3 regions of the Streptomyces sp. NPDC020299 genome follow, and region 2 is predicted to be linked to each of the others. Evidence: riboswitches for the same ligand, from Rfam matches in the RefSeq annotation. Region 2 holds a riboswitch; each other region holds the start of a gene.
What was found. A riboswitch is a leader RNA that binds a small molecule or an ion and turns the genes downstream of it on or off. The one in region 2 is predicted to bind S-adenosylmethionine.
Positions count from the first base shown of each region.

Region 1: another riboswitch for S-adenosylmethionine. It lies ahead of thrC (threonine synthase); the one in region 2 lies ahead of ACH45E_RS05810 (DUF3293 domain-containing protein).
Region 3: another riboswitch for S-adenosylmethionine. It lies ahead of ACH45E_RS12615 (aminotransferase class V-fold PLP-dependent enzyme); the one in region 2 lies ahead of ACH45E_RS05810 (DUF3293 domain-containing protein).

Region 1 is NZ_JBIRWL010000029.1:39,053-45,526, reverse strand. Features, by position in the region: gene ACH45E_RS42275 (extracellular solute-binding protein) at 1-910, shown strand, start outside; gene ACH45E_RS42270 (DUF3263 domain-containing protein) at 945-1,178, shown strand; gene otsB (trehalose-phosphatase) at 1,259-2,134, shown strand; gene ACH45E_RS42260 (trehalose-6-phosphate synthase) at 2,398-3,834, opposite strand; gene ACH45E_RS42255 (glucosyl-3-phosphoglycerate synthase) at 3,928-4,872, opposite strand; SAM riboswitch class I at 5,016-5,179, shown strand; gene thrC (threonine synthase) at 5,198-6,474, shown strand, end outside.
Region 2 is NZ_JBIRWL010000002.1:355,588-362,061, reverse strand. Features, by position in the region: gene ACH45E_RS05820 (TetR/AcrR family transcriptional regulator) at 1-643, opposite strand, end outside; gene ACH45E_RS05815 (MFS transporter) at 865-2,577, shown strand; gene ACH45E_RS05810 (DUF3293 domain-containing protein) at 2,609-3,082, opposite strand; SAM riboswitch class IV at 3,128-3,242, opposite strand; gene ACH45E_RS05805 (SpoIIE family protein phosphatase) at 3,292-5,712, opposite strand; gene ACH45E_RS05800 (helix-turn-helix domain-containing protein) at 5,847-6,474, opposite strand, start outside.
Region 3 is NZ_JBIRWL010000004.1:274,177-280,650, forward strand. Features, by position in the region: gene ACH45E_RS12615 (aminotransferase class V-fold PLP-dependent enzyme) at 1-1,268, opposite strand, end outside; SAM riboswitch class IV at 1,432-1,548, opposite strand; gene ACH45E_RS12620 (hypothetical protein) at 1,626-1,796, opposite strand; gene ACH45E_RS12625 (PRC-barrel domain-containing protein) at 1,824-2,180, opposite strand; gene trpD (anthranilate phosphoribosyltransferase) at 2,283-3,347, opposite strand; gene ACH45E_RS12635 (cytochrome bc complex cytochrome b subunit) at 3,486-5,147, opposite strand; gene ACH45E_RS12640 (Rieske 2Fe-2S domain-containing protein) at 5,144-6,202, opposite strand; gene ACH45E_RS12645 (c-type cytochrome) at 6,199-6,474, opposite strand, start outside.

The sequences.
Region 1 (6,474 bases), on a different contig from region 2:
CGTCCAGGCCGACTTCGTCTCCCAGCTCGCCGACGCCGGCCAGTGGAAGCACACGCAGTACGGCATGCCCTTCGCCGCGTCGACGCGCGTGCTCTTCTACAACAAGACCCTCTTCGGCAAGGCCGGCCTCACCCCGCCCACCACCTGGAACGACCTCGCGGCCGACGCCGAGAAGCTCAAGGCGATGGGCGTGAAATACCCCTACGCGCTGCCGCTCGGTCCCGAGGAGGCCCAGGCCGAGACCATGCAGTGGCTGCTCAGCGGGGGCGGCGGCTACACCGACAACATCGGCGGCTACTCCCTCGCCTCCACGGAGAACGTCGACACCCTCACCTGGCTCAAGGACGACCTCGTGGGCAAGGGCCTGACCGGTCCGGTCGCCCCGGCCAAGCTCAACCGGGCCGACGCGTTCACCGCCTTCACGGACGGGCAGGCCGGCATGATCGACGGGCACCCGGCGCTGATCCAGCAGGCCGAGAAGAAGGGCGTGAAGTTCGGCACGGTGCCGATGCCGGGGCGGACCTCGCAGACCAGGGCGTCCATGGGCGTCGCCGACTGGATGATGGCCTTCAAGCAGAACGGCCACGCCGAGCAGGTGGGCGACTTCCTCGACTTCGTCTACGACGAGAAGAACGTCCTCGACTTCTCCCGCCGCTACGGGCTGCTGCCCGTCACCACCTCCGCGTCGGACGTCATGGCCGAGTCGTCCCGGGACAAGGCCCTGCGGCCCTTCCTCTCCGAGCTCCCCACCTCCGAGCTCTACCCCGTCGGCAAGACCTCCTGGGCGGCGGTCGCCGCCGGCATCAAGAAGGACATCGGCCAGGCGGTCGCCCCCCAGGGCAGCCCCGTCGCCACCCTCAGCCGCCTCCAGGCGACCGCCACCTCGGCGGACAGCAGCGCCGCGAGCTGAGTCGCTGTCGGTGCCCCGCGCTACCGTTCAGCACATGGAAGGGGACCAGCTGGGCCGGCGCGAGCGGGGCATCCTCGCGCTGGAACGCCGGGGCTTCGCGGGCCCCGGTGCCAAGGAGCGGGCGATACGGGAGGAACTGGGGCTGGCCCCTGTCCGCTACTACCAGCTGCTCAATGCCCTCCTCGACGATGCGCGTGCGCTGGCTTACGACCCGGTCACGGTGAATCGCCTGCGGCGTGTGCGGGAGTCGCGGCGGGGTGAGCGGTAGCCCTGGGGCTCCGCCCCAGACCCCGGCGTGCGTGACGCTCCCAGGAGTGCATCCGGGCTTGCGTGGATAGGGTCGGATCCATGGGTATCGACACGACCGACTCCACGGACCCGGACAACCCCAGGGACTCGCTGCCGACCCCCGTCACCCAGGCCGGGCGGGACGGGCTGCGCGCGCTGCTCACGCGGCCGCGCTCCGCGGTGATCGGCCTCGACTTCGACGGGACGCTGGCCCCGATCGTCGCGGACCCCGACCAGGCCCGCGCCCACCCGGAGGCCGTCCCCGCGCTCGCCGCCCTCGCCCCGAAGGTGGCCGCCGTCGCCGTGGTCACCGGCCGCCCGGCCGGCGTCGCGGTGCGGTACGGCGGCTTCGCGGGCGTTCCCGGCCTGGAGCACCTCGTCGTCCTCGGCCACTACGGCGCCGAACGCTGGGACGCCGTCACCGGCACCGTCAACGCCCCCGCCCCACACCCCGGCGTCACCGCCGTCCGCGCCGAACTGCCCGGCTTCCTCGACCGCATCGGCGCCTGGCGCGGCACCTGGATCGAGGAGAAGGGGCGGGCCGTCGCCGTGCACACCCGCCGCGCCGACGACCCGCAGGCCGCCTTCGAGGCCCTGCGCGGACCCCTCACCGACCTCGCCGCCCGCAACGGCCTGATCGTCGAGCCCGGCCGCATGGTCCTCGAACTCCGCCCGCCCGGCATGGACAAGGGCGTCGCCCTCCTGGAGTACGTCCGCGAGGCCGGCGCCGAGTCCGTCCTCTACGCCGGCGACGACCTCGGCGACCTCCCCGCCTTCGCCGCCGTCGACAAACTCCGCTCCGACGGCGTCCCCGGCCTCCTGGTCTGCAGCGGCAGCACCGAGGTCACCGAACTCGCCGAACGCGCGGACCTGGTGGTGGACGGCCCCGAGGGAGTCATGGCACTACTGCGGGGGATCGCAGCGGCGCTGAACTGAGCAAGAGCGCCACCGCTCCCCGCGCACGGCCGACAGCGGCAAGCACTGCCCCCCCTCGCCCCGAACCGGCCGCCTGCCGTCGTACAGCGGCCCGCCGCCGGTCGTCCGCGACGGCGTCACCGGTCGCCCGCTCGGTGGCCCGCTTCGGCGGGGCCGAGGCGCCGCAGGTGTCCGCTGCTCGTCTCGCCCGGCCGCAGCCGCCGCCCAGCCGTCCACGACAGCGTCACCCGCCGCCCAGCCTCGGCGGTCCGCCCCGGCAGGGGTCACGCGTCCAGTTCGTGCAGCTGGTCCAGGAACCACTGGGCCGGCGGCAGCGCCGTCGCCGCGGCGGTGAGGCGCTTCGTACGCTCCGCGCGTTCGCCGTCCGGCAGGGTGAGCGCCTGGTGGAGGGCGTGGGCCGTGCCCGTGATGTCGTACGGGTTGACCGTGAGCGCGTCCTCGCCCAGTTCCTCGTACGCGCCCGCCTCCCGCGACAGGACCAGGACGCAGCCCGCGTCGGAGACGACCGGGATCTCCTTGGCGACCAGGTTCATGCCGTCCCGGATGGGGTTGACCAGGGCCACGTCGGCCAGCCGGTACGCGGCCAGGGAGCGGGCGAAGTCATCCTTGACGTGGAGGACGACCGGGGTCCAGTCCGGCGTGCCGTACGCGGAGTTGATCTCCTCCGCCACCCGCTGCACCTCGGCCGTGTAGTCGCGGTACACCGCGAGGTCCTGCCGCGAGGGGTAGGCGAAGGCCACGTGCACCACCCGCTCACGCCACTCCGGGTGGTCGTCGAGGAGCTGCCGGTAGGCCAGCAGCCCGCGCACGATGTTCTTCGACAGCTCGGTGCGGTCGACCCGGACGATCGTCTTCCGGGCCTTTCCGCCGGGCGCCGCACCGATCTCCGCCCGCAGCGCCGTCATCCGCTCGGCCACGTCCGCCCGGTGCGCCCGCTCGCGCAGGAAGTCCGCGTCCGCGCCGAGACCGTGCACCCCGATACGCGTACCGGAGGGAATGCCGGGGCCGAGGATCTCGTGACAGCAGGCGGTGAACGCGTCCGCCCAGCGCCTGGTGAGGAACGCCGCCCGGTCCGCGCCCAGGATCCCGCCGAGCAGCTCGGCCGCGATGTCGTCGGGGAGCAGGCGGAAGTAGTCCGGCGGGGCCCAGGGGGTGTGCGAGAAGTGGCCGATGCGCAGGTCGGGGCGGAGGTGGCGGAGCATCCGGGGGGCCAGGGCCAGGTGGTAGTCCTGGACGACCACCGCCGCGCCCTCGGCCGCCTCCTCGGCCAGGGCTTCCGCGAACGCCCGGTTGTAGGCCTCGTAGGACGCCCACTGCCGCCGGAACTCCGCGTCGAAGACCGGCTCCAGCGGGGTCTGGTACAGCATGTGGTGGACGAACCACAGCACCGAGTTCGCGATGCCGTTGTACGCGTCGGAGAAGACCGTCGCGTCGATGTCGAGCATCCGCACGTGCTGCCCGCCGGTCGCGTCCACGGACAGCCGCCGGCCGCCGTGGGAGCGGCGCACGGCCTCCCGGTCGGCGTCGCTCAGCGCGGCGCACACCCACATCGCGTTCGCGTCCGGCCCGATGGCCGACAGCCCCGAGACCAGCCCGCCACCACCCCGCTTGGCGTGCAGCGAGCCATCCTCGCGTACCTCGTACGACACCGGGCCGCGGTTGGACGCGACCAGCACTTCAGCACCCTGCGTGGAAGCCATGGAAGCCATGAGTCTCAACCTAGCCCGGCCCGGAAACGCTCAAACGTGCGTTCCCTCCCATGGGGAGTGACATGGACGGGATGCGGCCGGAAGTCAGGCCACCCGTCGCGCCGCGTACTCCGCGATCTCCACCATCGGCGGCCGCTCCTCCGTGTCCACGGAGAACGTGCGCGGCTCGAAGCCGTCCTCGCCCCGCTCGAACTGGGTGAGGGAGGGCCGGATCAGATGCCCGCGGGCCAGCCGGAGCTGGGCGGTGCGGTAGATGGCGGCCGCCATCCGGCCCAGCGCCTGCCCGTCCTGGTGGCGGTGCTTGCGCACCCCCACGTCCACCTGGGCGAGGGCGTCCAGGCCGACCAGATGCAGCGCGTCGACCAGCATGCCCAGCTCCACCCCGTACCCGACGGGGAAGGGCAGCTGTTCGAGGAGGGAGCGGCGGGCCGCGTACTCCCCGCCCAGCGGCTGCACGAAGCCGGCCAGTTGCGGCCAGTGCATGTTGAGCAGGGGGCGCGCCATCAGCTCGGTGACCCGGCCGCCCTGTCCCCTCGCGCCGCCGAGCGGACGGTCGTACATGCCCTTGACCAGGTCCACGTCCGGGTCGGTCAGCAGCGGGCCGACGATCCCCGAGACGAAGTCGGAGGAGAACTCCCGCAGGTCGGCGTCGATGAAGCAGACGATGTCCCCGCCGGTGACGAGGAGCGAGCGCCACAGGACCTCGCCCTTGCCGGGTACGGCCGGGATCCGTGGCAGGACGGCGTCGCGGTGGACGACCCGGGCGCCCGCGGCGGCGGCCACCTCGGAGGTACGGTCGGTCGACCCCGAGTCCACGACGACTATCTCGTCGACGAGCGGGACCTGCCGCATCAGGTCGTGACGGATGATCGCGACGATGTCGCCGACCGTCTCCTCCTCGTTGAGCGCGGGCAGCACGACACTGACCGACTGGCCCGTGCGCTGCTTCGCGGCCAGGATCTGGTGGAGCGGACGATCGGTCACGGACCAGGAGCGGGTGCTCAGCCAGCGCTCTACTTCCTCCAGCACGGTGGGCGGCTCCTCACTGTTTGTCTCGCGGTTCGGACGACTATCTCAACTGTCCCGGCCTTCGGTTACAGTCTTGGACAACGCGGATGACCATCGCATGTCCGAGGCCACCGCTGTTCACAACCGCACACACAACCGCATACCGCTCATCCAGAGGGGCAGAGGGACACGGCCCGATGAAGCCCCGGCAACCCTCCAGTCGGTTCTCGTAGATCAGTGACCAGTCCTGATCGTTCCGCGAGGCTCCCCGGCTCGGGAAGGTGCCAAATCCGTCTCACGGCGAGATGCGTCGTGAGGAAGATGAGGAGAAAGGGCCTCGCCTCACATGGCTGCGCAGACTGTTGCAAGCACCACTGACTCCACCGTAGACCTCGGCCCCGCCGCGGCTCTGAGCTGTCGCGAATGCGGCCACCGGGTGCCGCTCGGACCGGTCTTCGCCTGCGAGGAGTGTTTCGGCCCGCTCGAGATCGCCTACGACTTCTCGGCCTACGACACCGAGGAACTCCGCCGGCGCATCGAGGCGGGCCCCGCGAACATCTGGCGTTACGCGCCTCTTCTGCCCGTCCCTGCCGACGTGGCGACCAAGCCGAACATCAACCCCGGCTGGACCGCCCTCGTCAAGGCCGACAACCTGGCCCGCGAGCTCGGCGTGACCGGCGGTCTGTACGTGAAGGACGACTCCGGCAACCCGACGCACTCCTTCAAGGACCGCGTGGTCGCCCAGGCGCTGGAGGCGGCGCGCGCCTTCGGTTTCACCACCCTCTCCTGCTCCTCCACCGGCAACCTGGCCGGCGCGGTCGGTGCCGCGGCGGCGCGGGCCGGCTTCCGTTCCTGTGTGTTCATCCCGCACGACCTGGAGCAGGGCAAGGTCGTCATGGCCGCGGTCTACGGCGGCGAGCTCGTCGGCATCGAGGGCAACTACGACGACGTGAATCGTTTCTGCTCCGAGCTGATCGGCGACCCGGCGGGCGAGGGCTGGGGCTTCGTCAACGTCAACCTGCGGCCGTACTACGCGGAGGGGTCCAAGACCCTGGCGTACGAGATCTGCGAGCAGCTCGGCTGGCAGCTCCCCGACCAGATCGTCGTGCCGATCGCCTCCGGCTCGCAGCTCACCAAGATCGACAAGGGGCTCCAGGAGCTGATCAAGCTCGGCCTGGTCGAGGACAAGCCGTACAAGATCTTCGGCGCCCAGGCCGAGGGCTGCTCGCCGGTGTCCACCGCGTACAAGGCCGGCCACGACGTCGTACGCCCGCAGAAGCCGAACACCATCGCCAAGTCCCTCGCCATCGGCAACCCGGCGGACGGGCCGTACGTCCTCGACATCGCGCGCCGCACGGGCGGGGCGGTGGAGGATGTGACGGACGAGCAGGTGGTGGACGCCATCAAGCTGCTGGCCCGCACGGAGGGCATCTTCGCGGAGACCGCGGGCGGTGTGACGGTCGGCGTCACCCAGAAGCTGATCAAGGACGGCGTCCTCGACCCGACCAAGACGACCGTCGTCCTCAACACGGGCGACGGCCTCAAGACCCTGGACGCGGTGGCAGGCACCGGCCTGACCGCCACGATCCGCCCCAACCTCGATTCGTTCCGAGAGGCAGGCCT
Region 2 (6,474 bases):
CGGGAAGCGACGCGAAGTAGTCCTGCATCTTGTCGGCCATCTCGCGCCAGTCGGGCCGGGCCGGCGAGGAACCGTCACCGTCGTGCTGGGTGGCGCGGTCCTGCCACATGCCCTCCTCCAGGACGAACCCGTCGATGTAGGTGGAGATGAGGTCACCCGCCTCCGCCGCGATGCGGTCGGGGAGCCCGGCGGTACGGAAGATGGCGAGCAACGCCTCGACGTGCGGCAGCAGTTCGGCGGTGAAGGGAACGTGGGCCATGGAGATCCTGGCCATGTCCCGGTGGGACCGCAGGCGGTGCCGTGCGGAGCGGGCGTAGTCCCGCACCTGCTCCTGCCACCGCTCCGGGGCGGGCTCGGGCATCTCGAAGCCGTCGTAGAGCCGGGTGTACATCAGTTCCAGGAGATCGCCCTTGGAGCTGACGTAGGCGTAGAGGGCGGAGACCGTGACTCCGAGTTCGGCCGCCACCTGGCGCATCGACAGTCCGTCGAGGCCCTGGCGGTCCAGCACGGTGAAGGCGGCCTCGACGACCCGCTCGCGCGACAGCGGGGTGCGCGCCGGGGCGACACGGGCACGAGCGGGGCGCTCACGCTCCCAGGGAGACGGCGGAGGGGGTTCGGGGGTGTCGGCGGCCGCGTCGGTCATGAGGACAGTCTAGGCGTCGGGAGAACAGTGTTCTCCGTCCGCGTCCGTTGCCGCTTACGCGGAGCAGCACGGGGCGAATACGCGATATATCTTGTCGGCGTCGCAGCATTGCGCTATATCTTGATGAACACCGTTCTCTGTATGAGCAGTGTTCTGCTACGGTGAACACTGTTCTCTCGCATGTCCGGTCATCCGCCTTCCCACCTCATCGAGGAGTTCCGATGTCCACCACCGGTGTCGCGTCCGTCGAGGCGCCCGCCGACTCACCAGCGCCCTACCGGTGGCGCTGGGCTGCACTCTTCGTGATCCTCGCGGCCGAGGTGATGGATCTCCTCGACGCCGTCGTCACGAACATCGCCGGCCCCTCCATGCGGGCCGACCTCGGCGGCGGTGCCTCCACTCTGCAGTGGCTGGCCGCCGCGTACACCCTCTCGATGGCCGTCGGGCTCGTCACCGGAGGGCGGCTCGGGGACATTCACGGGCGTCGCCGCATGTTCCTCGTGGGGGCCGCCGGCTTCACTCTGGGTTCGCTGCTCTGCGCGATCTCCGTGTCACCCGGGATGCTGATCGTCGCACGCGTCGTACAGGGCCTGTTCGGCGCGGTGATGCTGCCGCAGGGCCTCGGCATGATCAAGGAGATGTTCCCGCCGAAGGAGTCGCAGAAGGCCTTCGGCATGTTCGGCCCGGTCATGGGACTGTCCGCGGTGTGCGGGCCGATCCTGGCGGGCTGGCTCGTGGACGCCGATTACTTCGGCACCGGATGGCGGATGATCTTCCTGATCAACCTGCCGCTGGGTGCGGCCGCCTTCCTCGGCGCCCTGCGCTACCTGCCGAGGGGCCGGTCCGGCAGCAAGCCGCGCCTGGACATCCCCGGCATGGTCCTGGTCTCGCTGGCCGCGCTGCTCATCATCTTCCCGCTGGTGCAGGGCCGTGAGTACGACTGGCCTGTGTGGGCGTTCCTGATGATGGCCGCCTCGGTGGTCGTCTTCGTCGCCTTCGGCACGTACGAGGCGCGCCGCAGCAAGGCCGGCCAGGATCCGCTGGTCGTCCCGAGCCTCTTCCGCAAGCGTGGGTTCAGTGGCGGCATGATCCTGGGGCTGGTCTTCTTCTCGACCATGCAGGGCTTCATGCTGGTCTTCAACCTCTACACCCAGCTCGGCCTCGGATATTCGCCGCTCAAGGCCGGACTGGTGATGGTGCCCTGGTCGGGCGGCATGATCGTCGGCTTCGGGATCGCTCAGGGTGTCGCCCGGTTCGGACGGGCCGTACTGCAGGCGGGCGCACTGGTCATGGCGGCCGGTGTGTTCGGCGTGTGGCTGACCCTCGACATGGTGGGGGGCGGCGTCGGCCCCTGGCAGCTCCTGCCGGCCCTGCTCGTCACCGGCACCGGGATGGGGCTGCTCATGGCGCCGTTCTTCGACATCGTGCTCGCCAGTGTCGAACAGCACGAGACGGGCTCGGCGTCCGGCACGATGACCGCGATGCAGCAGCTCGGCGGCGCCTTCGGCGTGGCCCTTCTCGGCACCGTGTTCTTCGGTCTGCTGGGCGGCGGCGTCGCCACCGCCGTCGACCACCACTCGGCCGGCCTGCGTGGTCGACTGGCTGCCGCGCACGTGGCGCCCGCCGTCCAGGAGCGCGTCGTGGCGGACCTGCGTCAGTGCGCCTCGGACCGCGCCGTCGCCAAGGATCCTGCCGCGACCCCGGCGTCCTGCGCGCGCCTGGAGAAGGACTCGCGGTCCGCCGTGACCTCACCACAGGCCGGTGCCCGGATACCCGCCGCGCTGGACGCCACCGCGTCGTCGGCCTTCCGGAGCGGGTTCGGCTCCGTCATGAAGACGGTGCTGTGGATCGTCGACGGCATGCTCGCCCTGACCTTCCTGCTCTCGTTCCTCCTGCCGCGCCGCGCGCGCCCCGAGGAGTCCGCCGGGCACTGAGCCGTGGCCGCCCTCTCAGAGGCCGTGCACATCACCCGGTCCGACTGGACTGCCAGCCGCGTGTGAGTACCTCTTCGGGGCCGGAGCAGGAAAGGAGCCTCCATGTCGTCGTCGACCAGGCGAACACCGCGTCCTGGCCGAACTGCCGCCCCAGCGCTCGTGCTTGGTGGTCGCTCAGGCCGACGATCGCCGCGCTGACCTCGGTGTGCCTGCTGTCCGCGTCACCCCCGACAGCGGGCCACCACCGAAGTTCCCGTCGGCGCAGCAGGCCGAGCATTTCTCGGTGGGCGCGGTCGTTGTCCGGTCGGGACGCGAGACGGCCGCGAGGGTTGTGGGCCGTGACGACGTGGATGGTCTCCCCGTCCGGGGCAGGAAACGAGCCGACCGTCACCCCGCGCGGTGCCGGTGCCACTCGGACCGTGCCTTCGGGCAGTTCGATGTCCACGACCGCCTGCTGGTAGTGCGTCCACTGCGGCATCCGGGCGATCCGTGTGCCAGCGGGCATGAGGGCCTCCGTGCGAGAGGGACCCCCTTACCCGCTGGGCAGGGAGATCCGCGCTTACCCCCACAGGCCGTGGGGGCCTGGTCTTCCCTGGAGGGCACCTTGCGCGGTGGGCGAGGTTGCCGGCCGACGCTCGTCCAGGGGCGCGATCGGCTTCGTGACCGGGACGGATGCTTGCACAGGAACCGGCTGGAAGTCCAGCCGCCGAACGGTCAGGTGAGTGTGCCGGCCAGTAGCTGTTCGGTCCATACGGTCTTGCCCTCGCGGGTGTAGCGGGTGCCCCAGCGTTCGGCCATCTGGGCCACCAGGAACAGGCCGCGGCCGCCCTCGTCGGTGGTACGGGCGCGAAGCAGGTGTGGCGAGGTATGGCTGGTGTCGCTGACCTCGCACACCAGCCACCGTTCACGGATCAGCCGCAGGGTCGCGGGGCCGCCGGCGTACCGGTAGACATTGGTGACCAGTTCGCTGGCGATCAACTCGGTGGTGAACGCCAGGTGTTCCAGACCCCATTCGGTCAGCTTGGCCGAGATCAGTGCGCGGGCGCGGGCCGCGCTGGCGGGCTCCGCCGGCAGATGCCAGGAGGCGACATCGTCCGGTGGCAGCATGCGGGTGCGGGCGATCAGCAGAGCGACGTCGTCGCTGGGGCGAGACGGCACGAGCGAGTCGACCACCGCTTGGCATGTCCGTTCCAGGGCGTCCGCGGGGCGGGTGAGCGCTGCGCAGAGCCTGGTCAGAGCGGTGTCGGCGTCGATGTGGCGTTCACCGATGACTCCGTTGGTGTACAGGCACAGCAAGCTCCCCTCGGCCAGTTCGATCTCCCGGGCCTCGAACGGCAGGCCGCCCAGGCCGAGCGGCGGGCCGGCCGGCAGGTCGAGCGGAGCCACCTGTCCGTCCGGCGCGGTCACCACCGGCGGCGGGTGACCGGCGCGGGCCATGGAGCACCGGCGGGACACGGGGTCGTACACGGCGTACAGGCAGGTGGCGCCGACGGTCTGCTCGCCCACGGGCCGTTCGCCGACCACCTCCTGTTCGGCCGCCAGCAGGTTGACCAGGTCGTCCAGGCGGGAGAGGACCTCGTCCGGTTCCAGGTCGAGACTGGCGAGCGTATGTACGGCGGTGCGCAGCCGGCCCATGGTGGCGGCAGCGTGGATACCGCGTCCCACCACGTCGCCGACGACCAGGGCGACCCGGGCCCCGGACAGCGGGATGACGTCGAACCAGTCGCCGCCCAGGCCCGGGGCCGCGCTGGCGGGCAAGTACCGCAGAGCCACCTCGACGGCCGGCTGGTCCGCGACCGCCCGGGGCAGAAGGCTGCTCTGCAGGGTGAACGCGGTCTGCTGCTGCTGGGTGAAGCGCCGGGCGTTGTCGATGGCGACGGCGGCGCGCGAGGCGAGTTCCTGGGCGAGGGTGAGGTCGTCGGCCTCGAAGGGATCGGGGCGGCGCGAACGCCACAGGGTCATCGCGCCGAGCACCAGGCCGCGTGCGGCGAGAGGCACCACGATCAGGGAGTGGACACCCAGGTCCGGAGCATGGGCCCCCTGGCGGCCTTCCGCCGAGAACCGCTCGGGCGGGACAACCGGTTCCAGGACGGGCCGCCCTTCGGCGAGGCATCTGGCCTGGGGTGTGTCGGGTCCGAAGGTCACCGGTTCGCCCTCGGGATGCGGCGGGCCGGGCTGCTGGGCACCGACGCCGGAGACCCCCACTCGCACCACGGGCCCCGCCAGGGCCCGCACCAGTTCCTCTCCGCGCGTCACCGCCTGGAGCAGGTCCACCGACGCATGGTCGGCGAGGTGCGGCACCATCACCTCGGCCAGTTCCCGGGCGGTCTCCGCCACGTCGAGGGTGGTTCCGATACGGCTGGTGGCCTGGTCGAGGAGGGCGAGCCGACGCTGGGCCCGATGGCGTTCGGTGATGTCCTCGATCATCTCGGCCACGCCCAGGACGCGGCCGGAGGGGTCCTCCATCCGGAAGGACGAGACCAGTGCGACCCGCTCCCTTGCCGGATCCTGCTCCAGGCGGGCGAACTGCTCCGAGTAGACCAGCGGTTTCCCGGTCTCCATCACCTGGCGCACCCGGTCCACGGCCTTGCGTGCGTCGTCGGGGACGAGCATCTGCCCGGTGGGCAGCCCCCGGAAGTCCGCTGCCGGAACGCCGCTGAAGCGTTCGATGGCGCGGTTGACGCGGAGCAGCCTCAGGTCGGGACCGTGGACGACCAGGCCGATCGGGCACCGGCGGTACAAGCCGTCGAGAACCGCGCGGTCCCGTTGCCACTCCAGGACGTCGGCCGCGAGTGCCCCGGCGACGAACCACTCACGGACCCGCCCCTCGCGCGCGACCTCATGGGCCCTGACCCCCATCTCCACGAGCCGCCCGTCGCGGTGCCGCAAGGGGAGCACACCGAACCAGCCGCCGGCTCTCCTGCAGTCGGCCGCGGCCTCCCTGGCGGCCGGCAGATCGCGAGGACCGACAAGGAACTCGAATGCCCGGCGACCGAGCACGGCCGCGTCCTGATGGCCGAGCAGGTCCTGCGCCCGCCGGTTCCATCCGACCACGACTCCCCGGTCGTCGAGCACCGCCAAGGCGGCAAGGTGCAGGGCGAACGGATCGTCATGACTCTCGCTGAGCTCCGTCATCCGCTTCTCCACCGCTGGGCACCACCCTGTACTAGGTCACCGATGTATTGAAACCCGGCGAGGACGTGCGGTCTCGTCCGCCGTGTAGCACGGCGTGGCGGACTTGAGCGGTTGCGGCAGGCGCGGTGGCCCGCTCATGCCGGACGTCGTGGAGACGTCCGCAGCTCGCGTGCCGCCAGCGCCCAGCTGAGCTCCACCGCGGTGTCCGGAGCGTCCAGACCGGTGCCGGTCAGCTCCTCGAAACGACGCAGCCGGTAGCGGACGGTGTTGACATGGACGTGTGCGCCGCGGGCGACCTCGCGGACGCGCCGTCCCCTCTCCAGGTATGCCCGCACCGACTCCTCGATGAGCGCACCGAACTCCCCCTCCGCCTCCAGTGGGCGCAGATAGCGGTCGAGCAGCAGCTCGGCGAGGTCCGGTTCGGCGACGACAGCCACCCGCCAGGACAGGTCGCCCAGGTCGTACACGCCACGCAGAGCGTACGCACGGGCGGCTTCCAGCAGCCTGCCGGCGGCACGGAAGGAACGGTGCACCGCGGTCAGGTCCGTCGGCGGGCCGAGCCCCGCCGTCACCTGAAGGTCACCGGTCTCCGGCTTTGCCTCGACGACTCCGGCGACGGTCTCGTCCAGCACGGTGAGCAGCGCGCCCCGGCCGTGCCCGCGGCCGTGGGACTCCAGGGAGCGTTCCAGCGTGTCCGGAGCGGCATCGCCGTTCGAGACAGCCCTGATGGCCCGGTACGGCCGCGACGGGTCCAGTCCGTAG
Region 3 (6,474 bases), on a different contig from region 2:
ACGTGCTCGTCCGGCGTGCCCGCGCCGAAGCTGACGCGGATGGCGTTGAGGGACTTCTCGCCGGGTGCGGCCTCGGGGGCGCCGCACTCGCCCTGGGTCTGCGGGTCGCTGCCGAGCAGGGTGCGCAGGAGGGGGTGGGCGCAGAACAGGCCGTCGCGGACGCCGATGCCGTACTCGGCGGAGAGGGCGGCGGCGAAGTGCGAGCTGTTCCAGCCGTCGACGACGAAGGAGATGACGCCGACGCGCGGGGCGTCGTCGCCGAAGAGGGAGAGGACCCGGACCTCGGGGACCTCGGCGAGGCCCGCGCGGACCTTCCCGATCAGGTACTCCTCCCGGGCGACCAGGGTGTCGAAGCCCGCCTCGGTGAGTGCCTTGCAGGCCGAGGCGATGGAGTAGGCGCCGATGACGTTCGGGGAGCCGGCCTCGTGGCGGGCGGCGCTGTCGTGCCACTCCACGTCCACTCCCCCGTCGTCACGCCGGCTGACCTTGCGGCTGGCGCCGCCGCCCGCGAGGTACGGCTCGGCAGCCTGGAGCCAGTCGGCGCGACCGGCGAGGACGCCGGAGCCGAACGGGGCGTACAGCTTGTGCCCGGAGAAGGCGACCCAGTCGACGTAGAGGTCCCGGACGGACACCGGGTGGTGCGGGGCCAGCTGGGCGGCGTCCAGGACGATCCGGGCGCCGTGCGCGTGGGCGGCGGCGGCCAGCTCGCGGACCGGCCACAGCTCGCCGGTGACGTTCGAGGCGCCGGTGACGCACACCAGGGCCGGACCGTAGGGGTCGCGGTCGGCCAGGGCCCGCTCCAGCGTCTCGACGGCCTGCCGCGGGGTGCGCGGGGCGTCGAGGCAGGTGACCCGGGCGTCCTGCCAGGGCAGCAGCGAGGCGTGGTGCTCGGTCTCGAAGACGAAGACCTGGCAGTCGGCGGGCAGCGCGCGGGCGAGCAGGTTGAGGGAGTCCGTGGTGGACCGGGTGAAGACCACCTGGTCGTCGTCCCGGCAGTCGAGGAACTCGGCGACGGTCTTCCGGGCGTTCTCGAAGAGGTCGGTGGACAGCTGCGAGAGGTAACCGGCGCCCCGGTGCACGCTGCCGTAGTACGGGGCGTACGCGGCCACGTCGTCCCAGACCCGCTGGAGCGCGGGGGCGCTGGCCGCGTAGTCGAGCGCGGCGTAGGAGACCTCGCCGCCGGTGACGAGCGGCACGGTGACGTCCCGGCCCAGCACGGGCAGCGGGGCACAGACGGACTGGTCGGCGGCAAGAGCGGAGACGGACATGGGTGTACTCCCGTGAAAGCAGGCGGAGATCGCCGACGCGAGCGAACGGGTGCTCCAGCGCCGACAGGGTGAAAGGGGTATGCGGAGGCGGGGCTCGGCGCCCTATCGCATTCGCTTGCTCACGGAAGGCTCCCTCGACGACCAGGACCCCTGGCGTGCGAGGGGTCCGCGCTTGCCGCAGACCTCGCTGCCTGCGGCCTGGTCTTCACCCGGGGCACCCCGCCACGGACGGAGGGTTGCCGGACAGTCGGCCGGGGCCTCATGACTGTCACTCATGACCTGCGAAAGAACGTACGCGAGCCGATCACCGGCCCGCAACCCGTGTCCGGATCGCGGGACACCCGCCTCGCGTCGAGGTCAGCGGACGAAGTGGTGCCGATGCGAGCGCCGGGACCAGCGCATACCGAACAGCACCAGGTCCAGCGCCAGGACCACCGCGCCGATGACCAGGAGGTAGAACAACCCGTTCGCCACGCCGACGAGTCCCAGGACGATCGCCACGATGATCAGGAACAGGAAGAGCGCCATGGGTGACCACATCCTCCGGCAGACCGGTCAGCCGCGCGCGAGACGGCGCCCGCGTGCGGCACCGGCCTCGTAGGGCCTGTCGTAGTGTTCGAAGATCTCGTGTTCCCGCTCGGCCGGGAGGACGTCGTCCATGCCGATGGACGGCGACTTCTTCACCTGCCCGCGGGCGTGGGCCACCCGCACGTAACCGGGTCCGAGGGTCGCCTCGTCGAGCGGGACGAAGACGAGCCGATGCCGGGTCGGCATCCCGGTGCGGACGGTGACCATGGCGGGCGTGTCGTCGGTGGTGTCCAGGTAGACCGCTTCGAGGGCCCCGATCTTGCGGCCCCTGGGATCGATCACGTCGCGGTTGCGCCACTCGCGGATATCGGCTGAGTGGATCATGCCTCGCTCCTCGCGGCCCGCCCTCCCGGACACCGCAGGGGAAAGCGGAGCGGCCGCGGGAGAGCTACCACCTCTTCACTGTACTCCCGCGGCCCTCCGGCGTTACGCGTTGCTCGCGGCCACCCAGCGCTCCAGGGTCCGTCTGGCCGAGCCGGAGTCGATCGAATCGGCCGCCTTGCGCATCCCGGCGCTCAGCTGCTCGGCCAGCGGCTCCTGAGCCGGGTCCAGGGCCACCAGGGCCGCCGCCGAGTTCAGCAGCACGGCGTCCCGTACGGGGCCCGTCTCGCCGTCGAGGAGTCTCAGGGCGACCTCGGCGTTGTACGACGGGTCACCGCCGCGCAGGGCCTGAACCGGCACCAGCTCGATGCCTACGTCGCGCGGGTCGAAGCGCTCCTCGGTGACCTTGCCGTCGCGCACGACCCAGACGTGGGACGTGGCCGTCGTGGTCAGCTCGTCGAGGCCGTCGTCGCCGCGGAAGACCAGGGAGGAGTTGCCGCGTTCGGCCAGGACACCCGCGATCATCGGCGCCAGCCGGGGGTCCGCGACGCCGACCGCCTGTGCCTTCACCTTCGCCGGGTTGGTCAGCGGCCCGAGGGCGTTGAAGACCGTCCGGATGCCCAGCTGGCCGCGCGCGGCGGCCACATGACGCAGCGCCGGGTGGAACTTCACCGCGAAGCAGAAGGTGATGCCCGCCTCCTCGGCGACCTCGGCCACCCGCTGGGGCGTCAGGTCCAGATTGACGCCCAGCTTCTCCAGGACGTCCGACGAGCCCGACGCCGAGGAGGCCGCCCGGTTGCCGTGCTTGACGACCTTCGCGCCCGTGCCGGCCACCACGAGCGCCGACATCGTGGAGATGTTCACCGTCTTGGCGCCGTCGCCGCCGGTGCCCACGATGTCGACCGTGCGGCCCGACACCTCGATGACGTTGGCGTGCTCGTACATCGCCCGGACCACACCGGTGATCTCCTCGACGGTCTCGCCCTTGGCACGCAGCGCGACCACGAAGCCGGCGATCTGCGCGTCGGTGGCCTCGCCGCGCATGATCTGGTCCATCGCCCAGGCCGTCGCGTCGGCGCTCTGGTCGCGGCCGTACAGCAGGGCGTTCAGTACCTCGGGCCAGGAACGGCCCGCCGCGGTGTCGCCTCCAGCGGGGGTCACAGCGCTCATCAGCCGCTCCTGGTGGTCGTAGAAGAGTGTGTCGTCGTAGAAGAGTGTGCTGCCACCCTATCCAGGCCGGGGCACGGCGAAGGGCCCCGTCCGAACACCGGACGGGGCCCTTCGCGCGTGGCGTGGCGTGCGCAGCGATCAGTGGTGGCCGTGGCCGCTCGTGATCTCCTTGTACTCCTCCACACTCGGCTTCGGGATCTGGTTGTCCTCGCCGTAGTAGGCGTTGCTGAGCTTGGCGCGCAGCTTCTCGGAGCCCTTGATCTTCCGCTCGACGCCGTTCTCGTCGACCGTCGGGCCGATCTCGGCCGGCTCGTACTGGTTGTGAGCCGTGAGGGTGTGCAGCTGCTCCTGGCTGAGCGGCTCGTGGACCTCGATGAACTCACCGTGTGGCAGGCGCTTGATGATGCCGGTCTCGCGGCCGTGCAGCACCTTGTCGCGGTCGCGGCGCTGGAGGCCGAGGCAGATCCGCTTGGTGACGATGAACGCGATGACCGGTCCGGCGAAGAAGCCGATCCGGACGAACCAGGTGACGTCGTTGATCGACAGGTGGAAGTGCGTGGCCCACAGGTCGTTGCCGCCGCCGACGAGACCGATCATGTAGACGGTGATCCAGGCGACGCCGAACCCGGTACGGGTCGGGGCGTTGCGCGGGCGGTCCAGGATGTGGTGCTCGCTCTTGTCGCCGGTGACCCAGGACTCGATGAACGGGTAGAGCGCGATCGCCGCGAGCACGACGCCGAAGAGGACCAGCGGGATGAACACGCCCAGGACGAGCGTGTGGCCCCAGAGGTTGATCTCCCAGCCCGGCATGTAGCGGATCAGACCCTCGGCGAAGCCCATGTACCAGTCGGGCTGTGCGCCGGTGGACACCTGGTCCGGTCGGTAGGGGCCCATGGCCCAGATCGGGTTGATCTGGGCGATCGCCGCGATGGCCGCGATGACACCGAAGACCAGGAAGAAGAAGCCTCCGGCCTTGGCCATGTAGACCGGCAGCAGCGGCATGCCGACGACGTTCTTGTTGCTCTTGCCGGGACCCGCGAACTGCGTGTGCTTGTGGTAGAAGACCAGGATCAGGTGGCCGACGACCAGGCCGAGCATGATGCCCGGCAGCAGCAGGATGTGGATCGAGTAGAACCGGGCCACGAAGTCGTGGCCGGGGAACTCGCCGCCGAAGAGGAAGAACGAGATGTACGTGCCGACGATCGGCATGGACAGGATCGCGCCCTCGGTGAAGCGGACACCGGTGCCGGAGAGCAGGTCGTCCGGGAGCGAGTAACCGGTGAAGCCGGTGAACATGCCCAGGACGAACAGCAGGAAGCCGAACAGCCAGTTGATCTCACGCGGCTTGCGGAACGCGCCGGTGAAGAACACGCGCATCATGTGCACGAACATGCCGGCCAGGAAGATCAGCGCGGCCCAGTGGTGGATCTGCCGGATGAGCAGACCACCGCGCACGTCGAAGGAGATGTGCAGGGTCGAGCTGAACGCCTCGCTCATCAGCTGGCCCTGCAGCGGGACGTAGCTGCCGTGGTACTCCACCTCGTTCATCGACGGGTGGAAGAACAGCGTCAGGTACACACCCGTGAGGATGATGATGAGGAAGCTGTAGAGGCAGACCTCACCCAACATGAACGACCAGTGGTCGGGGAAGATCTTGCGCATGTTGGCCTTGGCCAGGGAGTAGATCCCGAGCCGGCCGTCGGCCCAGTCGGCGACGCGCTCGCCGGCCGGTGCCTTCCCGCGGGGGCGGCCCGCCGCGTCAGCGGCAGGTGAATTCGTTTCGTTGGCTGAAGTATTCATCCGCGCTCCCAGAATGCAGGACCGACGGGCTCCTCGAAGTCGCCGAGGGCCTGGAGGTAACCGTCGCCGTTCACACCGATGCGGAGCTGGGGCAGGGCGTGACCGGCGGGGCCGAAGATCACTCGGGCACCGTCGGAGAGGTCGAAGGTGGACTGGTGGCACGGGCACAGCACGTGGTGCGTCTGCTGCTCGTACAGGGAGATCGGGCAACCGACGTGGGTGCAGATCTTCGAGTACGCGACGATGCCCTCGTGCGACCACTCGAGCTCGCGCTTGTCCTTGATGTTGTCCGGCTGGAGCCGGATGATCATCAGGGCCGCCTTGGCGATCTCGTTCTGGAAATCCTCCTGCGCCTCCTCCAGCCCGTCGGGCTTGGCGAAGGTGAGGGAGCCGACCTGCACGTCCTCGGGACGCAGCGGCAGGTTGGTGTTCACGTTGACCAGCAGCTTGCCCTTGGACCAGATCGTGTGGCGGAGCTTGGTCTGGGGCAGCGGACCGAGGTCACGCAGCAGGACGACGCCGGAGAGCGGCACCAGGGTGAGCGCGCCGAGCATCGTGTTGCGGATCAGCTTGCGGCGGCCGAGCGCCGACTCCTGGGCGCCCAGCTTGAAGTCGGCGTGGACCTTCGCCCGGACCTCGGGGGAGGCCGCGATCGGGTGACGCTCGTCTGCGACCTCCACGTCGGACATCAGGGTGCGGGCCCAGTGGACCGCGCCCGCGCCGATGGTGAACAGCGCCGTGCCGAGGCACAGGCCCAGCGCGAAGTTGAGCGCGCTGATGTGCCCGATCGGGAAGACGAAGATGTTCTTGTCGGCCGGGATCGTCACGTAGGACGCGATGAAGCCGATCGTGGCCAGCATCGACACCGTGAACAGCAGGGCGACCATGCGCTCGGACCGCTTGGCGGCCCGCTCGTCGATGTCCTGGATCCGGTGCTCGTGCGGCGGCAGCCCCGGGTCGGCGAACGGGTTCTTCTCGTCCGCGACGTCCACGGCGCCGTGCGTGTGGTCCTGCTCGGCGGGCAGGTTCTCTTCTGGAATGTCTTGGCTACTCATGACTTCTTGGCCTTTGCGGTCCGAGCGGCGACCCAGACGGCGACCGCGACAAGTGCGCCGAGACCGAAGATCCACGCGAACAGACCCTCGCTGACCGGCCCGAGGCCGCCCAGCTCCAGACCGCCGGGGTTCGTCGTCTCATCGCCGTTGACCGCGTGCAGGTACGCGATGATGTCCTTCTTGTTCTTCTCCGACATCGTGGTGTCGGGGAAGGACGGCATGTTCTGCGGGCCGGTCTGCATGGCCTCGTAGATGTGCTTCGGGTCGACGCC